One region of the Serratia sp. 25CWL12 genome, then DNA from elsewhere that is predicted to be linked to it. Evidence: riboswitches for the same ligand, from Rfam matches in the RefSeq annotation. Region 1 holds a riboswitch; the other holds the start of a gene.
What was found. Region 1 has a riboswitch for thiamine pyrophosphate ahead of thiB (thiamine ABC transporter substrate binding subunit). Riboswitches for the same ligand answer to the same signal wherever they lie in the genome.
Positions count from the first base shown of each region.

Region 2: linked by a shared signal. The riboswitch ahead of thiC (phosphomethylpyrimidine synthase ThiC) and the one ahead of thiB (thiamine ABC transporter substrate binding subunit) in region 1 are both predicted to bind thiamine pyrophosphate.

Region 1 is NZ_CM147698.1:3,447,363-3,454,810, reverse strand. It holds gene thiQ (thiamine ABC transporter ATP-binding protein ThiQ) at 1-588, opposite strand, end outside; gene thiP (thiamine/thiamine pyrophosphate ABC transporter permease ThiP) at 575-2,182, opposite strand; gene thiB (thiamine ABC transporter substrate binding subunit) at 2,158-3,144, opposite strand; TPP riboswitch at 3,286-3,409, opposite strand; gene sgrR (HTH-type transcriptional regulator SgrR) at 3,542-5,203, opposite strand; gene sgrT (glucose uptake inhibitor SgrT) at 5,295-5,465, shown strand; gene ACX9GV_RS14880 (DASS family sodium-coupled anion symporter) at 5,901-7,373, shown strand.
Region 2 is NZ_CM147698.1:4,514,681-4,522,128, reverse strand. It holds gene nudC (NAD(+) diphosphatase) at 4-771, opposite strand; gene ACX9GV_RS19770 (Rsd/AlgQ family anti-sigma factor) at 927-1,406, shown strand; TPP riboswitch at 1,484-1,607, shown strand; gene thiC (phosphomethylpyrimidine synthase ThiC) at 1,718-3,676, shown strand; gene thiE (thiamine phosphate synthase) at 3,669-4,322, shown strand; gene ACX9GV_RS19755 (HesA/MoeB/ThiF family protein) at 4,312-5,061, shown strand; gene thiS (sulfur carrier protein ThiS) at 5,058-5,258, shown strand; gene ACX9GV_RS19745 (thiazole synthase) at 5,260-6,042, shown strand; gene thiH (2-iminoacetate synthase ThiH) at 6,042-7,175, shown strand; gene shiA (shikimate transporter) at 7,398-7,448, opposite strand, start outside.

The DNA.
Region 1 (7,448 bases):
GATGCGCATGGCATCTTCAATATTGTGCGACACCATCAATAGCGTGAGCTGGCGTTGCTGACAGACGTCTTGTAGTAATTGCAGCATTTCACTACGTAGCGCCGGGTCAAGGGCAGAAAACGGCTCATCAAGCAACAGGATCGGTTGTTGGCGCACCAGGCAGCGAGCCAGCGCAGTACGCTGCCGTTGTCCGCCGGAAAGTTGCGATGGCAGGCGTTGCAGTAGCTCCTCTAGCCCCACCTGTTGAGCGATCTGCGCCAACTGCTGTTTTTGCGCCTTATTTAACCGTAACCCCGGATCCAGCCCCAAACCGATATTTTGCATCACCGTCAGGTGAGCAAACAGATTGTTTTCTTGAAACAGCATTGATACCGGGCGTTTAGCCGGGGCGCTAGTGGTATGGTCATGACCATTGAGCAGCAGCTTGCCACTGGCCGCAGGAAGAAAACCGGCAATCAGATTAAGCAGGGTACTTTTGCCCGCCCCACTGGGGCCCAGCACGGCGACCCGCTCTCCCGGTTGTATGCGCAGGTCAAAACGCATCGGCAGGTGTTGATACAGATAAGTCAGTTTTTCAAGTGTCAGCATGGCGGCCTGGTAAGCGTTCAATCAAGGTAAATAGCAGGAAGCACAACAACAGTAACAACAGCGCAGTGACCGCACCATCATTATTCCGATAGGCACCAATCTGCTGATAAAGGTAAAACGGCAAAGTACGGAATTGTTCGTTACCGAATAAGGCGACCACCCCGAAATCACCAATTGACAATACACAGGCAAAAGCCAGCGCTTGCGTCAGGGGGCGCTTCAGGGCTTTCAGCTCAATCCAGCGTAGCCGTTGCCAGCCATGAATATCGAGTGACAAACAGAGCGGATTGTAACGTTCTGCCAGGTCACGCATCGGGTTTTCCAGCACTTTCAGCGCATAAGGCACCGCCATTAACGCATTAGTCAGTATCACCAACCCATAAGGGGAGTGGGGTAAGCCGATAGTATCGCTTAATAATAGGAAGAAGCCGGTAGCCAAGACGATCCCGGGCATTGCCAGGATCACCATACCACTGAGTTCCAGTGTCTGGCCCCAGGCCGCTTGGTGTCGTAATTTGAGTTCACGGCTGCTCCATAGCAACATCATGGTGAGCACCAGGCATAACAAGCCAGCGCCGATGGCAATACGCAATGAAGTGAACAGTGCCTGCCATAAGATGGGTTGTTGCAACACTTCAAGCAGCGCCTGGTTGGCACCATCGATAATAATCGCCAGCAGTGGAGGTAACAGCAGCAACAGGGCAGCGCTAATTAGCAGGGTATCGCTGATGCGTTGCCAAAGATTATCTTCTGGGTTGAACCAGCTTTGTGCTCGGGTATGGCCAACAGGTAATGGCTGGCTGAAGCGCTGGCAGAGTATGACCAATCCCAGGCAGAACCCCAGTTGGATTAATGCCAGTAGGGCCGCCCGGTTAAGATCATAGTCGTAACTTAATGCCTGATAAATCGCCAACTCGATGGTGGTAGCTTGTGGCCCACCACCTAATGACAGCACGGTGGCAAAACTGGCAAAACAGAGCATAAACACTAAAGCAGCACTGGGGAAAAGTTGGCGGCGAAGTGCTGGCCACTCGACAAAACGGAACTGCTGCCAGCCGTTCATGCCCAGTTGAGCGGCTAGCTGACGTTGTTCACTCGGAATGTTCTCCAACGCCTGGAGTAATAAACGGGTCGCCAGTGGCAGGTTAAAGAACACATGGGCCAGCAAAATACCTTGCAGCCCATAAGGTGAAAACTGGTAATCCACCCCTAGCCAGGCGCATAGGGCCGCCAACCAACCTTGCCGACCATACACGCTCAGTATGCCGAACACCGCCACCAACACTGGTAACACCAGGGTCATGGCGCATAGACGTAGCAGCAAATTGCGGCCTGGGAAGCGCCGACGATACAGTGCCCGGGCAAGCCAGATGGCGGGGAAAACAGAAAACAGGGCCGATAGCAGCGCCTGCCAAAAGGTGAAACGCACCACATGCCACAAATAACGGTCTTGCCACAAGTTAGGCCCGCTGCTTTCAGGGGCGTGCCGCCATAGAGAACCCATGGCGGCTAACGCGATAAGCAGGATCAGGCCTGCGGCGAGCAGACCAGGCCATAACCAGGCGGCGATCAGTGGCTGACGGCGGTTTGCCATGCCTGGACCCAGTTACCACGTTGCTGTGCTACTTCTTCTGAACTGAATTGCAAAGCGGTTTTCGGCACCATTATCTGTTCGAAATCCGCCGGGAGTGGCGTATTGGTGACCGGATACATCCAGTTACCCGTTGCGATGGTGTTTTGGAATGCCGGTGAAACCATAAATTGCATAAAGCGTTCTGCCAATTCAGGCTGCTTACTGGCTTTCAGCCGGCTCGCTACCTCCACTTGCAGATAGTGACCTTCACTAAAGTTTGCTGCGGCATACTGGTCTTTTTTCTCTTCGATCAGGTGATAGGCCGGGGAGGTGGTATAACTGAGCACCATATCACTTTCCCCTTTCAGGAACAGGCCATAGGCTTCGCTCCAGCCTTTGGTGACGGTGACGGTTTTCTTTGCCAATTGTTGCCAGGCTTGTGGTGCATCGTCTCCATAGACTTTCTGCATCCATAGCAGCAGTCCAAGCCCCGGGGTACTGGTGCGAGGATCCTGATAGATGATCTTCCAGGGCTGATCGCTACTCACCAGTTCTTTTAAGCTTTTCGGTGGGTTCTTCAGTTTGTTTTTGTCATAGACGAAAGCAAAATAGCCATAGTCATAAGGCACGAAAGTCTGGTCGTGCCAACCGTCTGGGATATTGAGCTTGCTGATGTCCACTTGGCTGGCGGTGAACAGACCGGTTTGCTGGGCGGCTTGTAGAAGATTGTTATCTAACCCCAGAACCACATCGGCGGCGCTGTTGCTACCTTCCATCTTCAGGCGATTAAGTAATGAAACGCCATCTTCCAGCGCGACGAATTTCAACTCACAATCACAATCTGCTTCAAACGCTTTTTTTACTGCTGGGCCAGGGCCCCAGTCGGCAGCGAAAGAATCATAGGTGTAGACCGTCAGTGTTGGCTTCGCCAAGGCTGGCATGGTTAATAACAGTAATAAACAAGGTAGGTATTTCTTGACCACTTTGCACTCCTGAAAAATAAGGGGCAAAGGTATCTGAGGGCGGGTTCACTAGCTTATTTCAAATTAACCAATAGCTTAGTCAGCATCTTGGCTAATTCAGGTGCTTACCTGTTGGTAGCCACTGGAAATTGATAGCAGAGCAACAACGCAGTACTCAAATCCCTCCGCCGGTATTGACCGGATCAGGTTCGACGGGTGTACTCTCAGCGGAAAAACTGGCTGTGCAGGTGTTGCATTGTATTGAGCAACACCCCGTTGGGCACAGTCCGTTGCGTTTCAGGCAACGATGGGGATTTTCCGCACCCCGTTGAGACGGCGCTATTGTAAAGGCTAATGGATGCGGGTGAAAGCCGATTATCCCATGTGCCGTAAAAGAACAGTTCCTTTGGGAGGGCGGTTAAACTTCGGGTGGTGCAAACCAGGCAGATTTAAAGTCAAACCAGCCCAGCGTATTCATTCGCACTCCGCGCATGCTGCATTGACCATGCAGTTGTAACCAGTGATGAAACAAAGGGTGCAACTGATGGCTGCTCACTAGCCGCTGGCTGAATTCTGCAATTGATAGGCGGTTATCTCGCCATAATAGGGCATTTTGTGCCATATCTTCATTCAGGCAATGCTGAATCAACGGTAATTCATACAGCGTAGCAAACAGGGAAAACTCCAGTGGTAGCGTAAAGTTGGCACTGCCCAGCCACAGGTCACTTTCTGCCTCGCCTTGATGCCAGGCGTCGTAGCTGATGGTTTGTACCTTGAGGGTGATGTGGTGTTCTGCCAGCAGCGACCCAATGGCTTGCTGGATGGCATGAAACTCGGAGTGTTCACCGTAGAAGGTCAGTGTCAGTGTGGTCAGGTTTGCTGGTTTTTGAGGGGGCTCGAAGGTGCGGTTATGCAACCAGCGTGGCAACATACCATAGGCCGGTGCCCAGTAACGTTGATAGATTGAACTTGCATGGTTAAGCAGTGCAATAGGGTTGAACAACGCACAGAGCCAATGGCGGATTTCGGCATCTGAAGCCAGAGGGGAGCGCTGATCAAACAGTAGAAAGTAGCAGCCTTCTTCTAGCCGGTTTTCCAGTTCATTTTTACCGCTATCATCCCCCTGTAGCTGTACACCGGGATGGATCAGTTCTTCTGCCACTTCCGGCAATAGCCAGATATTAACTTCATCGATAAGAGCGCGATAACCGAAATAGTCATCAAAAGCATGAATTTTCATCTGGCCGTGATGATTGCGCACCACCCGGTAAGGCCCGGTACCCACCGGATGGCGGGAAAAGTCTGGCAGACTTTGCCATTCCCGTGGCAGGATCATGGCGTGTACACTTCCCAGCAGCCAGGGCAGCCAATAGTCAGGGGTATGGAGATGGACATCAATAACATAAGGCGTAGGGGAAACTACCCGGTCAATATGTGAAAACAGGGGCTGAGAAATAAGACGGCTTAGCGAATAGGTGACATCCTCCATTTCCAGCTCGCGGCCATGATGAAAATGAATCGCCGGGCGCAGATAAAAACGCCAATGTAACGGGCTGATGGTTTGCCAATGATGTGAGAGGTCCGGTTCGAGTTCCCCATTTTCCTCATTTATGCGAGTTAACCCATTGAAAATCTGCCGGGCCAGATGGGTTTCCGAGCGGCGTAGCGCTGAACCGGGCAGCAGATTGTCAAGTTGGCGATAGTAGAGGACCCGCAAGATATGCTTACCTTGGCGGAAGCTGCGTCCTAACTGAGAGAGCAGCATCTGGCGAACCACATTTTTATCGCCCACCAGTTGCACCAGTTGATCGATGCGATCCTGTTCTAATAACTCTTCAGCTCGTTGTTGCTGTAAGGCCAGACCGGTGTAATGAAAATTTAAGCGTGAGCGTTTACCGCGCCCGGATTCGGCTTGCCAGCTCAGCCAGCCTTGTTGTTGCATGGTACTGAGTAGTGAACGGACATGGCGGCGTGAACAGCAGAGTACTTGTGCCAGTTCTTGCAGTGTGGTTTCAATAGATTGCCCGTGGCAGTGTTGCCATAGGCGAATAAACTGTTGTTGCAAGCGCGAAGTGGACATAAAAGAGGAACTCTCTGGGTGCAATTCGTCAATTTATCTTCCCCTATATTACGCTGATAATGTGGTTAGTTGAAACAGCGGAGGGAGATTGATGAACCTTTTTTTAGCCAAACAATTTTATCAGGGCTATTTCGCTAATATCGAACAACAGAAAGCAAATTGGCTGAAGGCGGTGCCGATGGAGGCGCGCTTGAATATCCTCGCCCACTTGTTGCAGTGGGATACCCCGTCACTGAATGATAAAGAGAGTCGCGGACGGTAACAGTTTCTGAGTAATGGTGTTTTTCACCAGCCAGTGGGGAGACTCACTGGTTTTTTTATTGTCCCCCAGCCGCCGCCATTCAAGCCGTATTCTCTTTTTCTTCCGTTTTAGAATGTAATCCTCTGATTTTTGCAACGCCAAAGATGACACGCGGCATAAATATTGTTGAGCTGGCTAGGGTATGGGAGAAAATAGGGGGGATGAAAAGTACAGGAAGTGTGACGGGGGATGTGTCACGCCACTGTTACTTCATGTATTTTATTGAGAAAGAGTCGCTTAACGCCCTAGAATAAAAGTGATTTAGCGCACGAATTATACGCAATTTACTATCTTGCTGCCAAGATGTTAATCAACCTATATTCCAGCTAATTTAAGTTGCCGGTAGCTAATACTCCAGCAGTTTGAAGCACGGCGGGGATAAAGAATGGATATGTTATGGATAAACTGACTCCCCCAAAGATTGTACCTTCTCTCTTTGCCGTTATTGTTGCTCTACTTATCTGGTTTGTGATCCCGGTACCTGAAGGGGTTGCTCCTAATGCTTGGCATCTGTTGGCATTATTTATTGGTACTATCATTGCCATCATTGGCAAGGCGATGCCCATTGGTGCGGTTTCCATCATTGCTATTGCGTTGGTGGCGCTGACTGGGGTGACTAACCCCGATAAGCCCGGGGCGGCATTGGATGATGCGCTGAGTGGTTTTTCCAATCAACTTATCTGGTTAATTGGCTTCTCGATGTTGATCTCTCTGAGCCTCAGTAAGACAGGCTTAGGGGCACGTATCGGCTATTACTTTATTTCTCTGTTTGGCAAAAAAACGCTGGGGATCGCCTATGCCTTAACCTTGGCAGAAACCGTTATTGCACCAGTAACACCAAGTAATACGGCGCGTGGTGGTGGGATTATCCACCCTATCATGAGGTCCATTGCCGACAGTTTTGGTTCTAAGCCAGAATTACAGACGTCTGGCAAGATTGGTCGTTATCTGGCGTTGGTGAACTACAATGCTAACCCGATCACCTCAGCGATGTTTATTACTGCCACAGCACCTAACCCATTGATTGTTAATTTAATCGCCAAAGGAGCAGGTTCGCAATTCGAGCTTACTTGGACCATGTGGGCGGTTGCCGCCTTGTTACCCGCTATCTGTTCGCTGGTGGTGATGCCGTTAGTGATTTATATGCTGTATCCGCCGGAAATTACAAAAACCCCTGATGCCCCTGGTTTTGCGCAGGATAAACTCCGGGAACTAGGGGCGATAACGGTACCGGAAAAGATCACCTTGGGTGTATTTCTCTTATTGTTGCTGCTATGGGCTGGGGGCCCTGCCATGATTTTTGGCGCAACCTGGGTAGTTAACCCCACAACGACAGCTGCCGTTGGCTTATCTATCTTGTTGATAACCGGGGTACTGACTTGGGACGATGTGCTCAAAAACAAAGGGGCCTGGGATACCGTGGTCTGGTTTGCTGCATTGGTGATGATGGCGACTTATCTCGGTAAACTCGGGTTAATCGCTTGGCTTTCACAAACGGTGGGGGCGGGCATTGAGCATCTGGGGATGAGTTGGATTGGTGGCACCATTTTACTCACGCTGGTTTATCTCTATTCACATTACTTTTTTGCCAGTACCACCGCCCACGTTACCGCCATGTTTGCCGCTTTCTTTGCCGCAGGTATTGCCCTTGGCGCTCCGCCAGCACTGCTAGGGTTGATCTTGGCTTTCTCTTCTTCACTGATGATGTCATTAACCCACTACGGGACTGGCACCGCACCGATTATCTTTGGGTCTGGTTATGCCACTCTGGGGGAATGGTGGAAAACGGGCTTTGTGATGAGCGTCGTTAACTTGCTGATCTGGATGGTGATCGGCGGTTTTTGGTGGAAGTGGTTGGGTTACTGGTAAGCAGGTTAATGATCACCCGCCATTAAGGCGGGTGATCTATCCCCGTCGTCAATAAAGCTGCAGCGGTGTTGGCTT
Region 2 (7,448 bases), 1.1 Mb from region 1:
CTATTATTCTGCCCGACACAGCACTACCGTATCTTCAATCAGGCGACGCGCGACAGTACCTGGCGGGGGTAACAGCGGTAATTGGTCATAACGATACCAGCCAGCATTGAGTAGCTCTTTCGGGTCATGCTGCAGTTCCCCTGCCTGATAATCTGCCATAAACGCCATCATCAACGAATGAGGGAATGGCCAAGGTTGTGAGGTGACATAACGCAAATTCTTGATAACGATATTGCTCTCTTCCATCACTTCCCGTGCTACCGCCTGTTCCAGCGTTTCCCCCACCTCCACAAACCCCGCCAGCACGGTATGTATACCACCACGGTGACGCACATGTTGAGCCAGCAGGATTTCATCATCACGGCGAATGGCAACAATCACGCAAGGGGCGATCTGCGGGTAATAACGCTCGCGGCAGTGATCACAAAGGCAAGCATTTTCACTTCGGCTGAAATGCATTTTATGACCACAGTAGCCACAAAAACGGTGTGAGCGATAAAAGTCCGCCAACTGCACACCCCGCCCAGCCAGTTGAAACAGACCTCGATCAAGATCGAGCAATTGGCGCACCGAGTTCATCTCCCTCGGCATCGATTGACGCACCAACCACACTGGGGCACCCTCCCATTCGCCAATCTGACGGGCCAATTGACCATGCAATGAAAATATTGCTGCAGAACCAAACGGCAGTTCACCCTTTGGTAACCAGATTTTGCTTTCATGGCTGACTATCCACCAGCCCTGTTCATTACCTGTTAATGCAAATTCCATATGTTGTTGCACAACCTCTGCGTCACTGGCAAGCTAGTCATTGGCTTATCACCTTTTAATAACTTACTGTTTATAACCCAAGTTCATGCAAGTTGCAGCCCCTAGCAGCCTGCATAGTGACAGAAAATTTAATTTGATTACTCACGGAGTCAACTATGCTCAACCAATTGGAAAGCCTGACTCAACGCGTTGGTGGCAATAATCAGTTAGTCGATCAGTGGCTACAGGCCCGCGAGCAATTGTTGGTTGCCTATTATTCTTTAGTCGGTATCAAACCGAGTAAGGGAAAACCTACGCCGTTAAATGAAAAAGCGCTGGAGAATTTTTACCATAATCTGCTGGACTACCTCTCTGCGGGGCATTTTCACGTTTATGCCAAAATTATCAAACAGGTGGAAGGCTCCGCCAGTCCGAAAATGGCACTAACCACCAAGTTCTATCCAAAGTTGGAAGCCAATACCGAAGCCATCATGGCATTTCATGATCGCTACAGCGGGGTTGAACTCGACCAAGATCTCTGTCTGGAGTTCAACCAGGCGTTATCAGATATCGGCGAAACGTTAGCATCACGTTTTGCACTAGAGGACCAATTAATTCTACGGGCAGCGGAGATCTTGCAGCAAAACCAATCCTGACGCCACCAGCACTGAGCCGTAGCAATGCAAAAGATGACGCGTTAGCTTGTAGTTTTTATTAAGCCTTTTATACTGGCAACATCTTGTCGGAGTGCCTAGCGCTGATTGCTTCATTAAATCAGCCAGGCTGAGACCGTTAATTCGGGATCCGCGGAACCTGATCGGGTTAATACCCGCGAAGGGAACAAGAGTAATCTATTGGCAGCGGCCCCACCCTTTGCGGGCTAACTCGCTGCCAGTCAATATCATTACTCCCGCCAAGCTCCAGACAAGCAATTTTCCACACATCAACACACTGATAGGAATTTGCTATGTCTACCATAAATAAACCACGTGTCCGTAAAGAACAGCGCGATGAAGCACAACAGTTTATTGATTCTTTACAAGGTACCACCTTCCCTAACTCACACCGTATCTATCTTGCCGGTTCCCGTAGCGATATTCAGGTACCGATGCGTGAAATTCAGCTGAGCCCAACGCTGATTGGCGGCACTAAAGACAACCCTCAATATCAACAGAACGAAGCCATTCCGGTGTATGACACCGCAGGCCCCTATGGTGATCCGCAGGCAACCATTAATGTCCACCAGGGGTTAAAAAAACTACGCGCTGGCTGGATTGCAGCACGAGAAGATACCGAAACACTAAGCCACGTCAGTTCGGGGTTTACCCAACAACGGCTGGCCGACGCCGGGTTGAATCACCTGCGTTTCGAGCACCTACCTCAGCCACGTAAAGCGTGTAAGGGCAAGTGCGTCACTCAGTTGCACTATGCGCGAAGCGGCATGGTGACACCAGAAATGGAATTTATTGCCATCCGTGAAAACATGGGGCGCGAGCGTATCTGTAGCGAAGTCCTACGCCAACAGCATCCGGGCCAAAGTTGGGGAGCTAACCTACCGGAAAACATTACACCCGAGTTTGTCCGCCAAGAAGTGGCTGCCGGGCGAGCCATCATCCCCGCTAATATTAACCACCCTGAATCCGAGCCAATGATTATTGGTCGTAATTTTCTGGTCAAAGTGAATGCCAATATCGGCAATTCGGCCGTTACATCATCAATCGAAGAAGAAGTAGAGAAGTTGGTGTGGTCAACCCGTTGGGGAGCCGATACCGTGATGGATCTCTCTACTGGCCGCTATATCCACGAAACACGCGAATGGATCCTGCGTAACAGTCCGGTGCCGATTGGTACCGTGCCGATCTATCAGGCACTGGAAAAAGTGAATGGTGTAGCGGAAAACCTAAACTGGGAAATCTTCCGCGATACCCTGGTGGAACAGGCGGAACAAGGCGTCGATTACTTCACTATCCATGCAGGCGTGTTGCTGCGTTACGTACCGATGACCGCCAAACGGTTGACCGGCATTGTCTCCCGTGGGGGGTCGATCATGGCAAAGTGGTGTCTATCCCATCACCAGGAAAACTTTCTCTATCAGCATTTCCGTGAAATCTGTCAGATTTGCGCCGCCTATGATGTCTCACTATCGCTGGGTGATGGCTTGCGTCCAGGCTCTATTCAAGATGCTAATGACGAAGCCCAATTCGCCGAACTGCACACGCTGGGGGAGCTCACTAAAATTGCCTGGGAATATGATGTCCAAGTGATGATCGAAGGCCCAGGTCATGTGCCGATGCAACGGATCCAGCGCAACATGACCGAAGAGCTGGAATCCTGTTCTGAAGCCCCCTTCTATACATTGGGGCCATTGACCACCGACATTGCTCCGGGTTATGACCATTTCACCTCGGGGATTGGTGCGGCGATGATCGGCTGGTTTGGTTGCGCAATGCTCTGCTATGTGACACCGAAAGAGCATCTCGGCTTACCCAACAAGGAAGATGTGAAACAGGGGCTAATTACTTACAAAATCGCCGCCCATGCCGCCGATTTGGCGAAAGGCCATCCTGGTGCGCAGATCCGTGATAACGCCATGTCCAAGGCACGTTTTGAATTCCGCTGGGAAGATCAGTTCAATCTGGCATTGGATCCACAGACCGCCCGCTCCTATCACGATGAAACGCTGCCCCAGGCATCTGGCAAGATCGCCCATTTCTGTTCCATGTGTGGGCCAAAGTTCTGTTCAATGAAGATATCCCACGAAGTGCGAGCCTATGCCGCAACGCAAAATGCTGTAACACAAGGGGCGAACCATCCCGATGAAGTACAGCTGACTGGCATGGAAAAGATGTCGGCCGCATTCCGCTCCCGGGGCAACGAGCTCTACCATAGTGCGAGCAATCTGCTGGAGGAGAGCGATAATGACTGATATCACGACGCCCTTCCCCGCAACGCCATACAAACTCGGCTTATACCCGGTAGTCGACAGTGTTGCCTGGATCGCCCGCCTACTGGATGCCGGAGTCACCACCATCCAATTACGCATCAAGGATCTTGCCGATGAACAGGTGGAGGCGGATATTATTGCCGCCATCGCGCTCGGTAAACGTTATCAGGCACGCTTATTTATCAACGATTACTGGCAACTCGCTATCAAGCACCATGCCTACGGCGTTCATCTAGGACAAGAGGATTTAAATACCACCGACCTGCAGGCAATCCATCGAGCAGGGTTACGTTTGGGGGTTTCCACCCATGATGATCACGAACTCGCCCGGGCCATAGCCGTAAAACCCTCTTATATTGCACTGGGTCATATTTTTCCGACACAGACCAAAGAGATGCCCTCCGAGCCCCAAGGTCTGGCAGAACTACAACGCCACGTTGCCGGGTTGCAAGACTACCCTACCGTGGCCATTGGTGGGATCAGTATTGAACGCGTTCCGGCGGTTCTGGCCTGTGGTGTGGGTAGCGTTGCCGTGGTCAGTGCTATCACACAAGCCGCGGACTGGCGCATCGCCACCGCACAATTACTGCGCTTGATTGAAGGGAAGGAGTCACCCGATGCTCAATGACCAAGAATTTCTACGCTACAGCCGCCAACTGTTGTTGGAAGATATTGGCCCAGAGGGTCAGGAGAAGCTGAAGCAGGCTAGGGTACTGATTGTCGGATTGGGAGGGCTGGGTTCCCCGGCTGCACTCTATCTGGCTGCCGCTGGCGTTGGCACACTCCTGCTGGCAGATGATGACAAACTGCATCTCACCAATCTGCAGCGACAAATTTTATATCGAACCGGTGACATCGCTTCCAGCAAGGCACAGCTGGCTCAACACCATTTGCAAGCGCTAAACCCGCAAGTGGAGTCGATCGCTCTGGAACAACGCCTGCAAGGACCCACACTACAACAGGCGGTGAGTCGTGCCGACCTGGTACTGGATTGCAGCGATAATATGGCAACTCGCCATGCGGTTAATGCAGCCTGTATCCTCGCCAATGTGCCTCTTATTAGTGGTAGCGCAGTCGGCTTCAGCGGCCAGTTGCTGATTATCGAACCACCCTATCATCAAGGCTGCTATGCCTGCCTCTATCCCGATCAAAGTGAACCTCAACGTAACTGCCGTACTGCGGGTGTACTCGGTCCGGTCGTTGGTGTAATTGGCACCCTTCAAGCACTGGAGGCGATTAAAATGCTGGTGGGCATAGCTTGTTCCCTAAGCGGTAAACTCCGCTTGTTTGATGGCAAACAACAAAGCTGGAGCACTCTGCAACTGAGTAAGGCCAGCAATTGTCGCATCTGCGGAGGCATCGCATGAACATCATGTTGAATGAACAACGGTTGGAAATAGAACAACCACTGAGCATTAAAGCATTGCTCGAACAGTTAGGACATGACCAACCCGGTTGCGCATTGGCGATAAACCAGACCATCATTCCGCACACTGACTGGGCAACTCATCATGTGCAGGATGGTGATGATATTCTCTTATTTCAAGCGATTGCCGGAGGCTGACATGTTGAAAATCGCCGATACTACTTTTACTTCACGTCTGTTTACCGGTACCGGTAAATTCGCCACGCCAGCATTAATGCTGTCAGCCTTGCAAGCCTCAGGGTCACAGTTAGTCACCATGGCGATGAAACGTGTTGACCTACGTGGCGGTAATGATGCGATTCTCGCACCCTTGCAACAATTAGGGGTGAAGTTACTGCCTAATACTTCGGGTGCCAAAAGTGCTGGTGAAGCCATCTTTGCCGCCCGCCTGGCGCGTGAAGCACTGGGTACGCAGTGGATAAAATTGGAGATCCACCCAGATGTGAAGTACTTATTGCCAGACCCGATTGAAACGTTAAAGGCAGCAGAAATATTGGTTAAAGAAGGCTTTGTGGTGCTGCCTTATTGCGGAGCCGATCCGGTTTTATGTAAACGATTGGAGGAAGTGGGTTGTGCTGCCGTGATGCCACTCGGTGCGCCGATCGGTTCTAACCGTGGATTACTCAGTCGTGATTTTCTGCAAATTATTATCGAGCAGGCCAAAGTACCTGTGGTGGTTGATGCCGGGATCGGCGCCCCCAGTCACGCATTAGAAGCTATAGAGTTAGGCGCTGACGCGGTACTGGTTAATACCGCTATTGCCGTTGCGCGTGACCCACTACAAATGGCCCAGGCGTTCCGTTTAGCTGTGGAGGCGGGGGAATTGGGGCATCGAGCTGGGTTGGCTGGCCGCCAGCCTATGGCCGCCGCCTCCAGCCCACTGACCGCCTTCCTCAGCCAACCTTTGCAGGAAATACGCTGATGAACAGTCATTTTAGTGAGCATCTACAAAACTGGGATTGGGATGAATTAACACGACGTATCAACAGTAAAACTGCGCCCGACGTTGAACGAGCGCTCAGCGCAGAAAAATTAACCCGGGATGATTTTATGGCGCTGATCTCCCCCGCAGCTGCACCTTACTTAGAACCCTTGGCACAACGAGCACAACAGCTCACTCGCCAGCGGTTCGGTAACGTGGTGAGCTTTTACGTGCCATTATATCTTTCTAACCTCTGTGCCAACGATTGTACTTACTGTGGTTTCTCAATGAGTAATCATCTCAAGCGCAAAACGCTGGATGCTGCAGAGATCGAACGAGAATGCACGGCCATAAAAGCGCTGGGGTTTGAGCATTTGTTACTGGTTACTGGCGAACACCAACGCAAAGTGGGCATGGACTATTTTCGCCAGCATCTTGCCAACATCCGCCCTCATTTCAGTTCGCTAATGATGGAGGTTCAGCCCCTGGCAGAGCATGAATACGCGGAATTGAAAGCTATCGGGCTGGATGGCGTGTTTGTTTATCAGGAAACCTATCACCCTGCCACCTATCAACGGCACCATCTGCACGGCAAAAAACAGGACTTTAATTGGCGATTGGATACACCAGACCGTCTTGGCCGCGCCGGTATTGATAAAATCGGCTTGGGAGCATTACTCGGGCTCTCCGGTAGTTGGCGAACTGATTGTTACCTGTTAGCAGAACATTTGCTCTACCTGCAACAGACTTATTGGCAGAGCCGTTATTCGATTTCGTTCCCCCGTCTGCGGCCATGTGCCGGGGGGATTGAGCCCGCCTCAGTAATCACTGAGCCCCAATTGGTACAGTTAATCTGTGCCTTTCGGTTGTTCGCACCTGATGTGGAACTGTCATTATCGACGCGAGAATCTGCCTTTTTTCGCGATCATATGATCCCGCTAGCCATCAACAACGTCAGTGCCGGTTCAAAAACCCAGCCGGGGGGCTATTCGGATAACGCGCCACTTCAACTGGAACAATTTGAACCACACGACAACCGCACACCACAACAGGTGGCGCTAGCAATCAGTGCTGCCGGATTACAGCCGGTATGGAAGGACTGGGACAGCTATCTGGGACGAGCTACGCAATAAAATGCAACTGTGACATCACAACTTGAATAGGGCTGGACACCTAGCGCAAAGCGAGCAAACCTGGCTGGCGCTAAAAATAGCTCAGGCTATAGTGACTGCGTTGGCTCTCAAACCCGAGGCTAACCGAGGTTATCGCCCCTCTTGATAACCTTGCCTTACCAACCACCGGAGCGTGCGCAGATCCCTCGCTCGCTCCGGTTTTCTTATTGTGATGAAAAACCATCAACCCATGGTCTGCGGCTTTATTCTCGCCCCAACAATAGCGGAGAGTAG